DNA from 2 places in the Pseudoalteromonas sp. 1_2015MBL_MicDiv genome. Region 1 is predicted to be linked to the other one. Evidence: predicted binding sites of a transcription regulator. Region 1 holds the regulator's gene; the other holds the start of a gene.
The links. The regulator LexA, encoded in region 1, represses DNA repair genes until DNA is damaged. The targets are predictions, from matches to a motif close to TACTGTATNNNNATACAGTA.
Positions count from the first base shown of each region.

Region 1 (8,113 bases):
AAGTACCATTACGAGATGCTTTTAAGTGACTGGCGCTAATTTCTTGTCCGACACAATAAAACTGAGTGAAGTCGACTACGAAGTTAGCTGCATAACTTGCCACTGTTTCGGCAAGCACTACGTTGGCTCCTCCATGCACCATGCCCATTGGATTATGATGCGCTGGTATGGCAGGCATAGTTGCTACGAGGTAATCATCACCAATTTCGGTAATTTCAATTCCCATGGTTTTCATTAGTGTACCTTGGCCGTTTATACCCTCATCTAGCTGTTTGCAAAACTCTAAAGTAACAGGTTGATACCAAATACTCATAAGCTTACCTTTTAAAATAGTAGTAAAAATATGGCTTATATTTTCATAAAGTTAAGATAATGAAAATAAAAAAGTGGATCTAAATTTATAGCCAGATAGCGTGAGGCGGATAGTAAGAAGTAATAATAGGGATATCGTAGTTTATTGATACAATCGAGCAGTAAAGAAGAAATCGCCCTAGGCTAAATATAAGCAAGCAGCATAATGTTACTTGCTTATACTTAGCCAGATCTTTTATTGGTAACTAGCTATTAACTCGACATTACTAAAAGCACTGTAGCCTTTAATCATAATAGAGTAATTACCAGTGCGGGTGTCGCTACAGCTTTCATTATTTCCGTTTTTATACGGTCGGCAATCGTAGTTACTGCTCGTTGCAATTGCATTATATTTTACATGTAGGTCAACATCCCCAGTGCCATTAGAGGTCGAAAATGTGACTTGCTCAGCTTCACTTGGCACTGTAAAAGTAAACAATTGCTCACTGTTTCGATCACCACTAACAACGATAGATTGGTTATTTTGCAGTGTATTGTTATTTACCGGTGGGCTAGATGCAGATCTAAAATTTGCAATTGTGGGGTTTGTTAAATTTAAGACTCTAGCGTTATCGTGTTTTGATGGAGTTCCCATAACACTTCCGCTGTATGATTTGTTTGGATTTGACCAGTAATTGATTCTTGTGCAGTTATTTGTGCAGTTATAAGCCATTACTGAACGCCATTGTGATTGAGGTTGCTGATAACCATGGCCGAACGAATAAGGAGATGTTGATGGATCGTTTTCAGGGTTATGACGAGCACCTTGTAAATGACCAATTTCATGACCGAAAGAGTAATAGCCGGTTGCACAGTCATAATCAACCATCGCAAATGCGCTGTTAGCATTTGCACCAATTGCTTTGGCTTGGCCACAGTAGCCGTTAACGTCGTTTATTAATATGACTACATCAGCACCGTATTGATCTCGTAGTGTGTGCGCTTCATCCATATAACCATCGTTTTTGGTAGCTAAACGATTTAAATCCGTACCTGAATTTGTAGCTTCAGTATAATTAACTCGGCTTACATGGGCCAAACTAACAACTGCGTTGACACCTGAGTTTTGGTAACCCTGATTAGTCTCTACTATTGCAAGATCAATCAAGCTATTAATATCACTAGATTTTTGTTCTGCGGCTGGGGTGTATAAAACGAGTAAGCTAATATTGCTTTGCGCGTTAGTTGCCATAGCTGTTTGGAAGCTTTGTTCTGTTAAAATTTGTTCACTGATTGAAATAGTGTTGCTAGATTGCTGATAATCGGGTGCATGCTCAGCAGGTTGCTTGGCAGGATCTAATTCAATAAAATTATGATCAGAATGTTTATTCGGTTGCAATTTATAAACATGTTCATTTACCTTTATCGTACCAGAAATCCCCTTTGTAGATTTTATCAGTGTTACTTCGTCACCATCTAAGCTTTTACCTACCCAAATTAAGTTACCAGTTGCTGATGTACTTGCTGTACTTTTGATAAATTCAATGTCACTTCCCTGAACAGGTAAAAAGAATGCATTGGTTTTTGCGCTTAGTTCGAAAAGCGGTTGTCCAAATTGAGATTGAGCATTACCTTCTTTATTAATGTTTTGCGTAAAGTTAGAGTGTTGCACTTCGAAAAGTGGGACTTGGGCATACGCATAGCCGCTAAACAATAAGCCAATAAACAATGGTGAATATTTTTTCATTTGATAATCCTTTTAAGTGTTTGTACACATAAAGTGTACATGTTAATAAGTTGTTTTCAATTTATTAACATGTGGCTGTCATCAAATTAGCCCTTAATCGTAAATATAAAGATACAAATGTTTATTTTATGTAAGCAGTCGTTGTTTCTACATAAGTGTAAAAGTGATTTATTAACAGCAAGCAATCAATGTAATTTAAATTTGCGATTTTTATTTAACTGTATATACTCACAGTTAAATGTACTGTATGGAAAACCAGTTGTATGCGACCATTAACGAAGCGCCAAGCTCAAATTCTCGAATTAGTTAAAGTTTTTATTAAAGACACTGGTATGCCTCCTACACGTGCTGAAATTGCACAAACATTAGGCTTTAAAAGTGCCAATGCTGCTGAAGAGCATTTAAAAGCGCTTGCTAAAAAAGGTGCTATTAAGATGAAACCAGGTGCAAGCCGAGGTATTCAACTTGTTGAGGAAGAAGAGCCTGAACAGTTAGGTTTACCTCTTATCGGGCGAGTCGCAGCGGGAGAGCCTATTTTGGCGCAAGAGCACGTTGAGAGTCATTGTAAAATTGATCCATTAATGTTTAAACCAGCTGCTGATTTTTTATTGCGCGTTAACGGTATGAGCATGAAAGATATAGGTATTATGGATGGTGATTTGTTAGCTGTGCATAAAACTCAAGTTGCAGAAAATGGACAAGTTGTAGTTGCTCGTGTTGATGATGATGTTACCGTAAAGCGGTTTGAAAAAGCAGGCCGAAAAGTATTATTGCATGCTGAGAATGACGACTTTTCGCCAATTGAAGTTGATCTAGAAAATGAATCTTTTAATATAGAAGGTTTAGCCGTTGGAGTTATAAGAAACGCTGATTGGATGTAGTTTTTAATTTATTTTTATAAATGCGTGCTTTTTAGCACGCATTTTTGTTTTAACATTAGCACTAAAAATATGACGTAAACAGCCAACTAATTATTTTAGCTGTAAATTTTTTTGCACTTATATTTCCCCCTCCGAATACGTTAAACCCCTTTGTTTTGCTCATATTTTGAACTTCCTGTTGACTAGTTGATTACTGACTTTTTATTAATTACTCAATATCACCTGATTGTTTTTTATACTAAAACTTGCTTGTTGTTCGTTTTTTAGCTAATTATTAATGTGCTGAGCTAATAATAACTCACAGCTTTTTAGTTTTGAGAACACACAATATACACAAACTCGTTGTTGGCGCAGCAAAACCAATCAATATTAAATAAGATTGGCTAAAAAAATAAAAATAACGAATTGGCGTTTAAGCCGTATGCCTCTTCGCTTTGCATTCGCAATAGCATCAAAGGAGCCGTCACATGGGTAAACTGACCTCTACCTTGTGGCTTATATTATGTGTTTTTTCGCACTCAGTTTTGGCGAACAGCCAATACAATATGCGCAAAGGCGTAACCGATATAAGCAATAATGTATATCAGCTGCACATGACCATATTTATAATATGTTGTGTGATTGGGGTGATAGTGTTCGCAATTATGTTTTGGGCACTTATTCATCACCGTAAATCTAAAGGGGCTGTACCTGCCCAATTTCACGAAAGCACTAAAGTAGAAATACTTTGGACTGCAATTCCGTTTGTTATTTTAATTGCTATGGCAGTACCAGCCACTAAAACCCTTATTGCAATGGAAGATGCCAGCAAAGCTGATCTCACTATTAAAATTACGGGTTCGCAATGGAAATGGCATTATGAATATATGGGCGAAGATGTAGAGTTCTACTCTATTTTGTCTACCCCGCAAGATGAAATAGCGAATCTTGCAGATAAAAACCCTAACTACTTACTTGAGGTTGATAAGCCTCTTGTACTGCCAATAAATCAAAAAGTACGATTTTTAATGACTTCTGATGATGTTATTCACTCTTGGTGGGTACCTGATTTTGCAGTTAAAAAAGATGCGAACCCCGGCTTTATAAACGAAACATGGACCAATATTAACGAAGAAGGTACTTACCGAGGCCAATGTGCCGAGCTGTGTGGTAAAGATCATGGCTTCATGCCTGTTGTGGTGGTTGCTAAATCTGAGGCTGATTTTAAAACATGGTTAGCAGATGCAAAGCAGGCTAAACAAAAAGCAGCATTAGCAGATGCCGCATTACTTGATAAAACCCTCCCAAAAGAAGAGTTAATGACTTTAGGCGAACAAGTATATATGGCTAATTGTGCAGCGTGCCATCAGCCTACGGGCATGGGGTTACCGGGTGTATTTCCTGCACTTAAAGGCAGTCCGATAGTGCTTGGCGATATAAAAGATCACATTGATGTAGTTATCCATGGACGACCCGGTACGGCAATGCAAGCTTTTGCCAAGCAGTTATCTATAAAGCAATTAGCTGCGGTTATTACTTATAAACGTAATGCGTGGGGTAATGATACGGGTGATGTTATTCAACCGAGTCAAATACAGACAGCACTTGATGCCAAAGTGGAGGCGAACTAATGAGTAGCATAGTAGAACAACCTAACGCCAATGAAGCTCATCATGCTCATCACCCAGCTAAAGGTTTTAAACGCTGGCTTTACACAACTAATCATAAAGATATAGGTAGTTTATATTTAATTTTTTCGCTGACCATGTTCTTAATTGGTGGCGCAATGGCTATGGTGATCAGAGCTGAACTATTTCAACCAGGTTTACAGTTGGTCGACCCTCACTTTTTTAATCAAATGACCACAGTGCATGGTTTAATTATGGTGTTTGGTGCGGTTATGCCAGCCTTTACAGGCCTTGCTAACTGGATGATACCACTCATGATTGGCGCGCCAGATATGGCATTGCCAAGAATGAATAACTGGAGCTTTTGGATTTTACCGTTTGCGTTCTTAATCCTATTGGCATCGTTATTTATGCCTGGTGGGGGTCCTGCATTTGGTTGGACTTTTTATGCACCACTGTCCACAACATACAGTAATGATAATACTGCATTGTTTGTATTTGCCGTACATATTATGGGAATTAGCTCAATAATGGGCGCAATCAATGTGATTGTAACCATAGTGAACTTACGTGCCCCAGGCATGACATGGATGAAGTTGCCCTTATTTGTATGGACGTGGTTAATTACTGCCTTTTTATTAATAGCGGTAATGCCAGTACTTGCAGGGGCTGTCACTATGGTACTTACCGATAAGTACTTTGCGACCAGCTTTTTTGATGCCGCAGGCGGTGGCGACCCGGTGATGTTCCAACACATTTTTTGGTTTTTTGGTCACCCCGAAGTATACATAATGATTCTTCCTGCCTTTGGCATTATATCTACAATAGTACCTACCTTTTCTCGTAAAAAACTTTTTGGTTATGCCTCAATGGTATACGCCACATCCTCCATAGCACTATTGAGCTTTATTGTATGGGCTCATCATATGTTTACTACTGGGATGCCGGTCGCTGGCGAGTTGTTTTTTATGTACGCGACCATGCTTATATCGGTACCTACAGGAGTAAAAGTATTTAATTGGGTTGCCACAATGTGGAAAGGCTCAATAACTTTTGAAGTGCCAATGCTTTTTAGTATTGCGTTTATTGTGCTGTTTACCTTAGGTGGCTTTTCGGGGTTGATGCTGGCAATTACACCTGCTGACTTTCAGTACCACGATACTTATTTTGTAGTGGCGCATTTTCATTATGTATTAGTAACAGGGGCTGTATTTTCGATAATGGCGGGGGCCTATTACTGGCTGCCCAAGTGGACGGGCAATATGTTTAATATCACGCTAGCTAAATGGCATTTTTGGCTATCGCTGGTGAGTGTGAACGTATTGTTTTTTCCTATGCATTTTGTAGGGCTTGCCGGTATGCCGCGTCGAATTCCCGATTATGCACTTCAATTTGCCGACTTTAACGCAATCATAAGTATTGGTGGATTTGCCTTTGGTTTATCGCAATTGTTGTTTGTAGTTGTGGTAATTAAATGCGCGCGTGGCGGTGATAAAGTGCCTGCAAAAGTATGGGAAGGGGCAGAAGGTCTTGAGTGGGAAGTTGACTCTCCAGCGCCATATCATACTTTTTCTACGCCGCCGGTAATCAAGTAATGACACACGCACCGCTACTCAAACGTTTGGTACTTATTTGCATAGGCATGTTTGCCTTTGCCTTTGCTTTAGTACCTTTGTATGACGTGTTTTGTGATGTAACAGGGCTTAATGGAAAGCCTTCGCTTGAGCAAGCAGAGCAAAGTACACAAATAGTACAAAACCGAGAAGTTGGCGTTAGCTTTACTACCCACGCACAAAGTGGTGCACCGTTTGAAGTTAAATCAAAAGAATACAGTTTAGTGGTAAAACCCGGTGCAATGCGTGAAGTAATGTTTAGTGCAAAAAATAACAGCAACCTAGATAAAGTAATGCAGGCTGTACCATCAGTTTCGCCAGGTAAAGCGGCAAAGTATTTACATAAAATAGCCTGTTTTTGCTTTGATCAGCAACCTCTAAAAGCAGGGGAAGAACTTGAATTTAAATTGCTTTTTTATGTTGATACCGCACTGCCAAGCGACATTGAAGAATTAACTTTATCTTATACCGTATTTGATATTAGTGAACAGCTGGTGGCAAGTAATAACTAGCTTTTTAAACTAGTGTGAAACTAGGAGTAATAAAATGAATCAAGAATATGAGCATTATTATGTACCAGAACAAAGCCCGTGGCCTATTGTGGGCGCTATTGCATTGTTTTTTATTGCAGTAGGGGCCGGCTTAACAGTTATGAGTGTAGGCAAAGAAGGAGGTAGCGGGGTTTACCTGCTTTATACCGGTATTGCTGTACTTGTGTATATGTTGTTTAGCTGGTTTAAAAATGTAATTAGTGAATCGGACCAAGGTCTGTACTCAGCACAAATGGATCGCTCTTTTAGACAAGGTATGAGCTGGTTTATTTTTTCTGAAGTTATGTTTTTTATGGCCTTTTTTGGTGCGCTTTTTTATGCACGGGTATTGTCGGTACCTTGGCTTGGAGGCGCAGGCAATAATGCAATGACTAACGAGGTATTATGGCCTACTTTTGAAGCCGTTTGGCCGCTAGTTTCAACACCTGCTGGCGAAACTACTCAAGCTATGGGCTGGCAAGGCTTACCACTTATAAATACCTTAATACTGCTTACTTCCTCAGTTACTTTACATTTTGCCCACGTAGCGATGGAAAACAATAAACGCACTCCACTTAAGGTTTTTTTAGGCGCTACTATTTTATTGGGCGTTTGCTTTTTAGGGCTGCAAGTTGAGGAGTACATGCATGCATATAATGACCTTAATCTAACGCTAGATGCGGGCATTTACGGTAATACGTTCTTTCTATTGACTGGTTTTCATGGCATGCATGTAACGCTAGGAACCGTACTTTTATTTGTAATATTTTTACGGATATTAAAAGGGCACTTTACTAAAGATAAGCACTTTGCTTTTCAAGCAGCTGCTTGGTATTGGCACTTTGTAGATGTGGTGTGGCTGTGTTTGTTTGTATTTGTATATGTGCTGTAGCGTTTATTGGCGAATTATTTGCTTTAATAAAACCAAGTTTAAGCGCTGCAATAACAACAACTAAAACAACGACCGAAAACAATACGCGACGACCTAAAAAGTGAGACATAGGTCGTCCCTCAGTTTTCCCTGACACCATAATAAACAATGCTCTAAATAAGTTAAAAAGTATAAATATTAACAACAGTACGATAATAATTTTAATAATCACTGAGTTGACCCTTTATGCAGTTAGTTTTATGGCACAAACAAAAGCTTAGCTCACTAATCACACTTTGTATGGTTGTGGTTGTTGTACTTGTGTGTGTGCGATTAGGGTTTTGGCAGTTGGAGCGAGGTGAGCAAAAGCAGCAACAACTAACCGCTATTGCTAAGCAACAGACTCGAGGTGTGATGAGCTGGTCTCAATTACTTAACCTGCCTGATAGCTGGAACAAAACTGGTGTATTGGTTGAGTTAAAAGGGCGATTTGTGCAAAACCAATATTGGCTTTTAGATAATCAAGTTTATAACGGGCAAGTAGGGTACGACTTACTTGCTTTACTAAAGCCA
Region 1 covers NZ_CP012737.1:153,719-161,831, forward strand. Annotated here, with positions in the region: gene AOR04_RS00750 (PaaI family thioesterase) at 1-313, opposite strand, end outside; gene AOR04_RS00755 (M12 family metallo-peptidase) at 548-2,038, opposite strand; gene lexA (transcriptional repressor LexA) at 2,302-2,919, shown strand; gene coxB (cytochrome c oxidase subunit II) at 3,387-4,529, shown strand; gene ctaD (cytochrome c oxidase subunit I) at 4,529-6,121, shown strand; gene AOR04_RS00775 (cytochrome c oxidase assembly protein) at 6,121-6,651, shown strand; gene AOR04_RS00780 (cytochrome c oxidase subunit 3) at 6,686-7,561, shown strand; gene AOR04_RS22075 (DUF2909 family protein) at 7,464-7,772, opposite strand; gene AOR04_RS00790 (SURF1 family protein) at 7,787-8,113, shown strand, end outside.

Region 2 (8,113 bases), 890 kb from region 1:
ATCTTTAAATTGGCCATGAGAAATAGCGAGTAATTCACCAAAACGTGCTCGGGTTAAGGATAATTTGATTAATTCAACGGGCTTATCTGCAGATACTTGCGCAGCAAAAAGTAATGATAAGAGCTTTTTAATTTCGCTAGCGCCAAGCACAATAAGTGCCTGCTTAATTGTACTGATTTCAGCACGCCTTGCAAAGGCAGCAGAGTTTGAATACCTAAGAAGCTTATAAGATAGATTTACATCACGCTCAAATACATTAGTGATTTTTTTAAGATCTATTTCAATACTTGAGGTTTCATACAGTAATTCAGCTAATGCCATCTCTGATGGTGGCAATGCTTTACTTTGCACCATCTCGGGTTTTGAAAAGAAGAATCCCTGAAAATAATCAAAACCGAGTTCTAATGCCAAGCTATACATTTCATACGTTTCAACTTTTTCGGCAAGTAATTTAATATGAGAATGTTGTTTTATATCGTCAATAACGTTTTTTATTGTACTTGTATCACATGTTAAGAAATCAATTTTAATGATGTCTATAAATGGATAAAAGTGACGCCACACAGGCTGATGAATGTAATCGTCAAGTGCAATAGTATACCCTTTATCTTTTAGGTCTTTAACAATTGCTAATAAGCGCTTCCCGGGTTGAACTGTTTCGAGTATTTCAACCACAATTGTATCTTTACCCAGTAGTGTTGGATAACCTTTTGATAACGTATCCAACGTAAAGTTTATATAAGCGGGCTTATTATCAGTTAAATCTTCTAAACCAAAGTTGAATTGACTGCCTTCTATTAAACGTGTTGTCGCTTCGTCACCATCTATATCGGGAAACACATTATCGACGCCATCGCGAAATAAAAGCTCATAACCAATGAGTTCTTTTTCACGATTTAAAATCGGTTGGCGTGCGGCATAAAAGTACATAAACAATTCCGTATGAGTAAAGTCAGCAGGTATTGTAATAATATATTGGAAAACATTCAAAATAGCATTACGTATATTTGCATGATTAATAAATTATCATTAAAAATAAGAGGGTTTATCTGTTTTATTTTGTGAGTTTACATAGTGTTGTTCTAAAAGTGTGCAGCATGAATATTTTTAAACTAGGAAAAGGTAACAAGTTGGAGATTTCCATATTAGGCATGATATAGTCGGCTGGAATGCTTTTACCTCAATGCTGTCTTTATTATAAAATTTTAAGAGTCAATATTCGGATTAAAAGCTTGGTATTATTAAATGTGCGGAGGCTAATTTGGAAACAGGAATGATTATTTCACTGGCGTTATATTTTGTTGTAATGCTAGGTATCGGACTATATGCATATAAACAATCTACAAGCGATGTCTCTGGTTACATGTTAGGTGGGCGAAACCTTTCCCCCAGTGTCGCTGCATTATCTGCTGGCGCATCTGACATGAGTGGTTGGATTTTAATGGGCTTGCCTGGTGCAATGTTTGTAAGTGGATTTAGCAGTACATGGATAGCGATTGGTTTGATCGCAGGTGCTTGGTTAAACTATTTTTTAGTAGCTCCAAGACTCAGAGTTTATACAGAAAAAGCAAATGACTCGATTACTATTCCAGATTATTTTTCAAATCGTTTTAACGACAAATCTAACTTACTACGCGTTGTATCTGCAGTAGTTATTATTGTTTTCTTTACGCTTTATACCTCTTCTGGTGTTGTTGCCGGCGGTAAATTATTTGAAAGCTCATTTGGGCTAAGTTATGAGATGGGTTTGTATATCACTACAGGTGTTGTTGTTTTATATACTTTGTTTGGTGGTTTTTTAGCCGTCAGCTTAACTGACTTTGTTCAAGGTTGTATTATGTTCATCGCACTAATTTTAGTGCCTTGTGTAACCTACTCACTTTTAGAACAGCCTTTAGAGTCCACTTTACATAGTGTAAACCCCGAAATGCTTAATTGGATAGGTGCAGGGTCTACTTTAGGGATTATTTCAGCAATGGCTTGGGGGTTGGGATACTTTGGACAGCCTCATATTATTGTGCGCTTTATGTCTGTTCGTAGTGTGAAGGAGATGCCCACAGCGCGTCGTATAGGTATGACTTGGATGATTGTTGCTGCTGTTGGTGCAGTTGCTACTGGTATTTTTGGCGCCGCTTACACATACGAAAATAATATTACGGTCAAAGACCCAGAAACTATTTTCTTAGTGCTTTCAGAGCTTTTATTTCATCCACTAATAGCAGGCTTTTTACTTGCCGCTATATTAGCTGCAATTATGAGCACAATCTCATCTCAGTTATTAGTGAGTTCAAGTTCACTAACAGAAGATTTTTACAAAACATTTTTGCGTAAAGAGGCGAGTGATAAAGAGCTAGTGGCTGTTGGCCGTATCAGTGTTGCTATAGTTGCTATGTTTGCCATTTACTTAGCTTACGACAGAGATAGCTCTATTTTAGATTTAGTAAGTAATGCTTGGGCAGGCTTTGGCGCCGCGTTTGGACCATTGGTTTTATTTAGCCTTTATTGGAAACGCATGAACTTTGCCGGTGCATTATCGGGTATGTTAGTGGGTGCATTTACTGTGCTAATTTGGATTTATGGCCCATTCACTATTAATGGCGAAAGCTTAAGTAGCTTTATGTACGAAATTGTACCTGGCTTTATTTTATCTTGCATCGCAATTGTTGTTATCAGCTTAGTAACAAAAGAGCCAGAGCAAAACATCACTGCTTTATTTGATGAAGTAGAGAAAGAGCTTTAAATAGCAATTACCACCTATTTTAAAATAAGTGGTAAGCAATAAAAAAGGGAGCAACTTAGTTGCTCCCTTTTTTATTTAGCTTAACTCATCCAATAGGGAGCAAACGGCTAGTTAACTTGCTTTTTTATCGTTGTTGTCTTCAGTTGATGCAACGTTATCTGACTTTTTAGTTTTTGTTGGGGCTTTGGTGACAACTGGGTCTTTGCCACCTTTTAATATAGTCATAAAGTCTTCTTTACTCTTTGCTATTTCTAAAGCAAGTGACTCTATTTGTTGCTCGCTTAATGGCACATCTACCTTTTCTAACATTAGCTCAAGCGACTCAGCAATATCGAGCATTTTGTCATAAGCATCAGCTTCTTTTTTAGTAGTAAACGTCATGCGCTCGACTCCGTTTCGTTCTACAACATATTTAACAACAACAGCCATGATTTCTCCTGCAAGCTTGCGTGGCAATGTGGTTTATGAAAACCATTAGATTACTGTTTTTATGTACAGTAATGGTTTGTGGTGTAATTTGCAAGTATCTGATATTAATTTTTAGTTTATTTAAGATTTGACAAAAAACTGTAACTTTACTTTATTTAATAAATCACTTGTTGTACCAGCTGCATTTTAGGATTTCGGATAATAGTGATCATGTGTTTAGGTGATTTTATATAATGAGCTATTTTTATTTTACTATTTCCTGAGCAAAATTTAATAATTCGAAAGTACAATAAGGAAAATAAATGCGTCTTTTACAAAAACTCTTATTCATAAGTATATTATGTTTGCTCCCGACTACTGCAGCGTTTTCACAGGTAGTTGATGTGGTCAAAGAAATGCCTAAATATGATGTTGTAAGTATTAATGATGCTAATGCGAGTATGCTCGCTAAGCTACCAGGAATAGGGAAGAAAAAAGCACAAGCAATAGTTGATTATAGGGAAGCAAATGGAGAGTTTACTGAAGTAAACGATTTAGCGAAAGTGAAAGGTGTAGGAAAAAAGTTAATAACTAAGCTAAAAGATAAAATAACATTATAAGTGGGTTAGGGCGCTTCTAAGCGCCCTGATCATATTCTTTTAATGCTTTACTAAGATTTTTTTTGGCAAAATTAATTTCGATAGGCGTAGTTAATAATGGATAACAAAGTACACCAAGCATTAAAAATGGAATAACTACCCAGCCTTCAAATAGGGTAAATATTAAAAACAGTGGGCTTAATAATATAAGCTTTATTATACGTAATAACACGCGTTCAGTAGGTGAGATCAGACCTAGCGATAGGGCTATAACGGCTTGCCTTTCGCGTACTTTTAAATGTTTTAATTCTATAATTTGACTCGAAAAAAAAGTAAACATACTAATTAAACCGATCTTTTAAAAAGTAAACGACTACTAATCACTATAAAAAATACACTAGCAAATAGTCCAAATATGATTTCCATCCAAGCGGGCATACTCAAACCCAAAAATTGCCAGTCTATATTTCCACAATCACCAGTTGCCTGAAAAAAGCTAGGGATCCACTCATGCAATGGTAAAAATGATGGGAAATTAGGTTCAAATTCACAGCTAAAAGCAAAAGGGTCTGTGGTGGTTTGCATATCTATATGTTCTTGAGCAATCAGGTATCCCCAAACACTTGATACGCCCCAAGTTAAGTAAGCCGCTATTCTGACTACTTTGTTTTGCGGTTTAATTGAGCCAATAATACCAGCGCTAAGTAACCCTAGTACTGCGGTACGTTGATAAATACACATTATGCAAGGTGCTAACCCCATTTTGTATTGAAAGAAAAGGGCGGTTACTTCAAGTAAAAAAACAATAACGGTGAATAAAATCCACGGAGTACGTTGAGTCGGTAATTGTGCAAGCCAGTTCATAAAAATTCCACGCTTAAATAAGACGATATATTATGGCGTAGGATAAAGTACGCAGCAACAAAAAGGAAAAAAAAGCTACCGAAGTAGCTTTTTTTAAGATGAGATTAGTGACTACTTGATGCAGCCCCTATGGTCGCTACATGATGATCTATCCAGCCCCATTGATACATTAGTTCGGTCATATCGCTTAAACCTATGTAAGTAAAGGTAAGCCCTATAGTAGTTAACACGATTGTATATGGTAATGCCATGTAAACCATTCTCCCATAGGACAAACGCAGTACTGGGGCAAGTGTTGATGTAAGCAAAAATAAAAATGCAGCTTGACCGTTTGGAGTCGCAACACTTGGTAAATTGGTACCTGTATTAATAGCAACAGCTAAAAGGTCGAATTGATCACGGGTAATTTCCCCAGATTTCAGTGCCGCTGCAACTTCGTTTATATACACAGTACCAACAAATACATTATCGCTTACCATGGAGAGTAACCCATTGGCGATAAAGAACATGACTAATTGTAATTGCCCTTCAAATGTAAGTACCCAAGCAATAACAGGTGTGAATAGGTGTTGGTCTATAATAACGGCAACAACGGCAAAAAACACACATAAAAGCGCTGTAAATGGCAGAGCTTCCTCAAATGCTTTTCCTAGTTGATGTTCTTCAATAATACCGGCAGAGGCAGTTGCCAATATAATCACTGATAAACCTATTAACCCAACAGCGGCTAAATGCATTGCTAAACCGACAATAAGCCATACCGCAATGAACGCTTGGATAGTTAAGTTAACTTTATCGCGTTTAGTTCGTTTACTATCAAGCCCTTCAGCGTGATTTTTTAAAATAGTGTGAATTTTTTTAGGTAATTTAGCGCCATACCCAAAGGCTTTTGTTTTTTCCAGAACAAAAGTAGTTAATAAACCAGCAAAAAATACAGGCAAGGTGATAGGGAGCATTCTTAAGAAAAACTCACCAAACTGCCAACTCGCTCGCTCAGCAATAATTAAATTTTGAGGCTCTCCAACCATAGTACAAACACCACCGAGTGCAGTGCCAATAGATGCATGCATTAATAGGTTACGTAAAAAAGCACGAAACTCTTCGAGTTCTTGGCGATTAACTTCTTTTACTTGATTATCATCATTTATATCATGTTCGCTGTTGGAGTCTTTTCCTGACGCAACTTTGTGATAAATACTGTAAAATCCCATTGCAACGGCAATGACTACTGCCATAACTGTTAATGCATCTAAAAATGCAGATAAGAAAGCAGCTGCAAGAGTAAACGCTAAAGATAAAATAGATTTACTTCTGACTGACACGACTAGTTTCGTAAAAATGTAGAGTAATAAATCTTTCATGAAGTAAATGCCGGCGACCATAAAAATCAACAGCAAAATTACATCTAAGTTTTGTGCTATTTCATGTTCAACTTGTCCTGCAGTCGTCATTCCTATAAATAAGGCTTCAATGACAAGTAAGCCACCAGGCTGCAGTGGATAGCATTTAAGTGCCATTGCCAAGGTGAATATAAATTCTAATACTAACGCCCAGCCTGCCACGTATTGATTTAGTTGAAAAAGGATAGGGTTAATAATTAGAAACGTAATGATCGTATATTTATACCATTGTGGCGCATTACCTAAAAAATTCTTAAATATTGCAGTTAAAACACTCTGCTGCATAGGTGTTCCTTTTTATTGTACTTATATGTATAGCTAGTGCCTGTTAAGTTAATTCAGCTAAAGCTTTGTGTAAACAAAAATATGCAAGTGATAACAATGTACCTAATGTGAATGTGGCCTATATTTATATACACTGTAGCTAAAATAGAAAAATCAAAATTTAATTATTTATAAATATTAAATTTCTACTCATTTGGTTGAACTAATATACCTTACTTTACTTGTTAGTTGTGCTTCCTCTGGTACAATCAGTCAGTTATTCGTGTAAGACGATAAGTTGTAGATTACTTCGAGTGGGAATTGAATGAGAATTTTTAAAGCGAAAAGCCCAGCAGGATTTGCTGAAGAATATATAGTTGAGTCTATTTGGAATGGCGATTTCCCTCCAGGTTCAATTCTACCTGCCGAGCGAGAGCTCTCAGAGTTAATTGGTGTCACAAGAACAACTTTACGAGAAGTACTACAGCGTTTAGCTCGCGATGGTTGGTTGACTATCCAGCACGGTAAACCGACACGAGTTAATAATTTTTGGGAAACGTCTGGTTTAAATATTCTTGAAACGTTAGCACGCCTTGATGAAGATAAAATGCCTGAGCTGACAGATCAGCTTTTATCGGCAAGAACGAATATTAGTGCTATTTATACGCGTGCCGCTATTAAGTTGAATCCAGAGCGCGTTATTGAAATTTTATCACAAAGCCATGAACTAGAAGATACTGCACAGGCATTTGCTGATTACGATTATAAAGTTCATCACGAATTAGCAGTTGCTGGTAATAACCGTATTTATGTATTAATTCTTAACGGTTTTAGAGGGTTTTATTCAAAGATTGGTTGTCATTACTTTTCAGATGCAGGAACACGAGAGCTTGCCCGTCAGTTTTATAAAGATTTAACTATACTGGCTGAAAATAAAGAGCATGATGGCGCTATTTCTATGATGCGTAAGTATGGTCATCAAACGGGTGAAATTTGGCAGAATATTCGAGGTGATATGCCTTCGGATATAATGGATTAAATCTAAACGAAAAACCTGCATTTGCAGGTTTTTTTATCTGTAAAAATTCATACCACATTATATGTTTTTTTTAAACAATTTAATGTATTAACCCTTCTTCAGTAACGCTAAAAATACTATCTAATTACAACGCAATTTACACCTCAAAATAGATCTATTATTCAAGCAGATTAGTGCAAGTTGTAAGTGTTCGTTATTTTCGATTGCTCACATCGCTAAATACGATTGTTATTTTTAAACTAAAAAATTTAGAATGCCAATTAATTATATGTATGCGCTATTGGTTTTTAATTTTTAGCGCCCATATAAGTACCAGCATTGCGAAAGCAATTGAAAACAAACTCAAAATATTTGGAGAATAAAATGGGTGTATTAGTAGGCCGCCAGGCACCAGACTTTACCGCTGCAGCTGTTCTTGGTAACGGTGAAATTGTAGATAGCTATAACCTTCATGAAACAATCAAAGGTAAAAAAGCAGTTATCTTCTTTTACCCACTAGATTTCACGTTTGTGTGTCCTTCAGAACTTATTGCATTTGATAAGCGTTTTGAAGAGTTCCAAAAGCGTGGCGTAGAAGTTATTGGTGTTTCTATCGATTCACAATTCTCACATAACGCATGGCGTAACACTGTTGTAGCAGATGGCGGTATTGGTAAAGTTCAATACGCACTAGTTGCAGATGTTAAACACGAAATTTGTAAAGCATATGACGTTGAGCATCCTGAAGCGGGTGTTGCGTTTCGTGGGTCATTCTTAATCGACGAAGAAGGCAATGTACGTCACCAAGTAGTGAACGATT
Region 2 covers NZ_CP012737.1:1,044,028-1,052,140, forward strand. Annotated here, with positions in the region: gene AOR04_RS04670 (EAL and HDOD domain-containing protein) at 1-930, opposite strand, end outside; gene putP (sodium/proline symporter PutP) at 1,262-2,740, shown strand; gene AOR04_RS04680 (YebG family protein) at 2,852-3,169, opposite strand; gene AOR04_RS04685 (ComEA family DNA-binding protein) at 3,472-3,768, shown strand; gene AOR04_RS04690 (DUF6170 family protein) at 3,785-4,087, opposite strand; gene dsbB (disulfide bond formation protein DsbB) at 4,093-4,611, opposite strand; gene nhaB (sodium/proton antiporter NhaB) at 4,716-6,296, opposite strand; gene fadR (fatty acid metabolism transcriptional regulator FadR) at 6,601-7,314, shown strand; gene AOR04_RS04715 (peroxiredoxin) at 7,678-8,113, shown strand, end outside.
Region 2: a site for LexA is predicted at 3,221-3,240, ahead of AOR04_RS04680 (YebG family protein). Genes of this name have one in related genera too.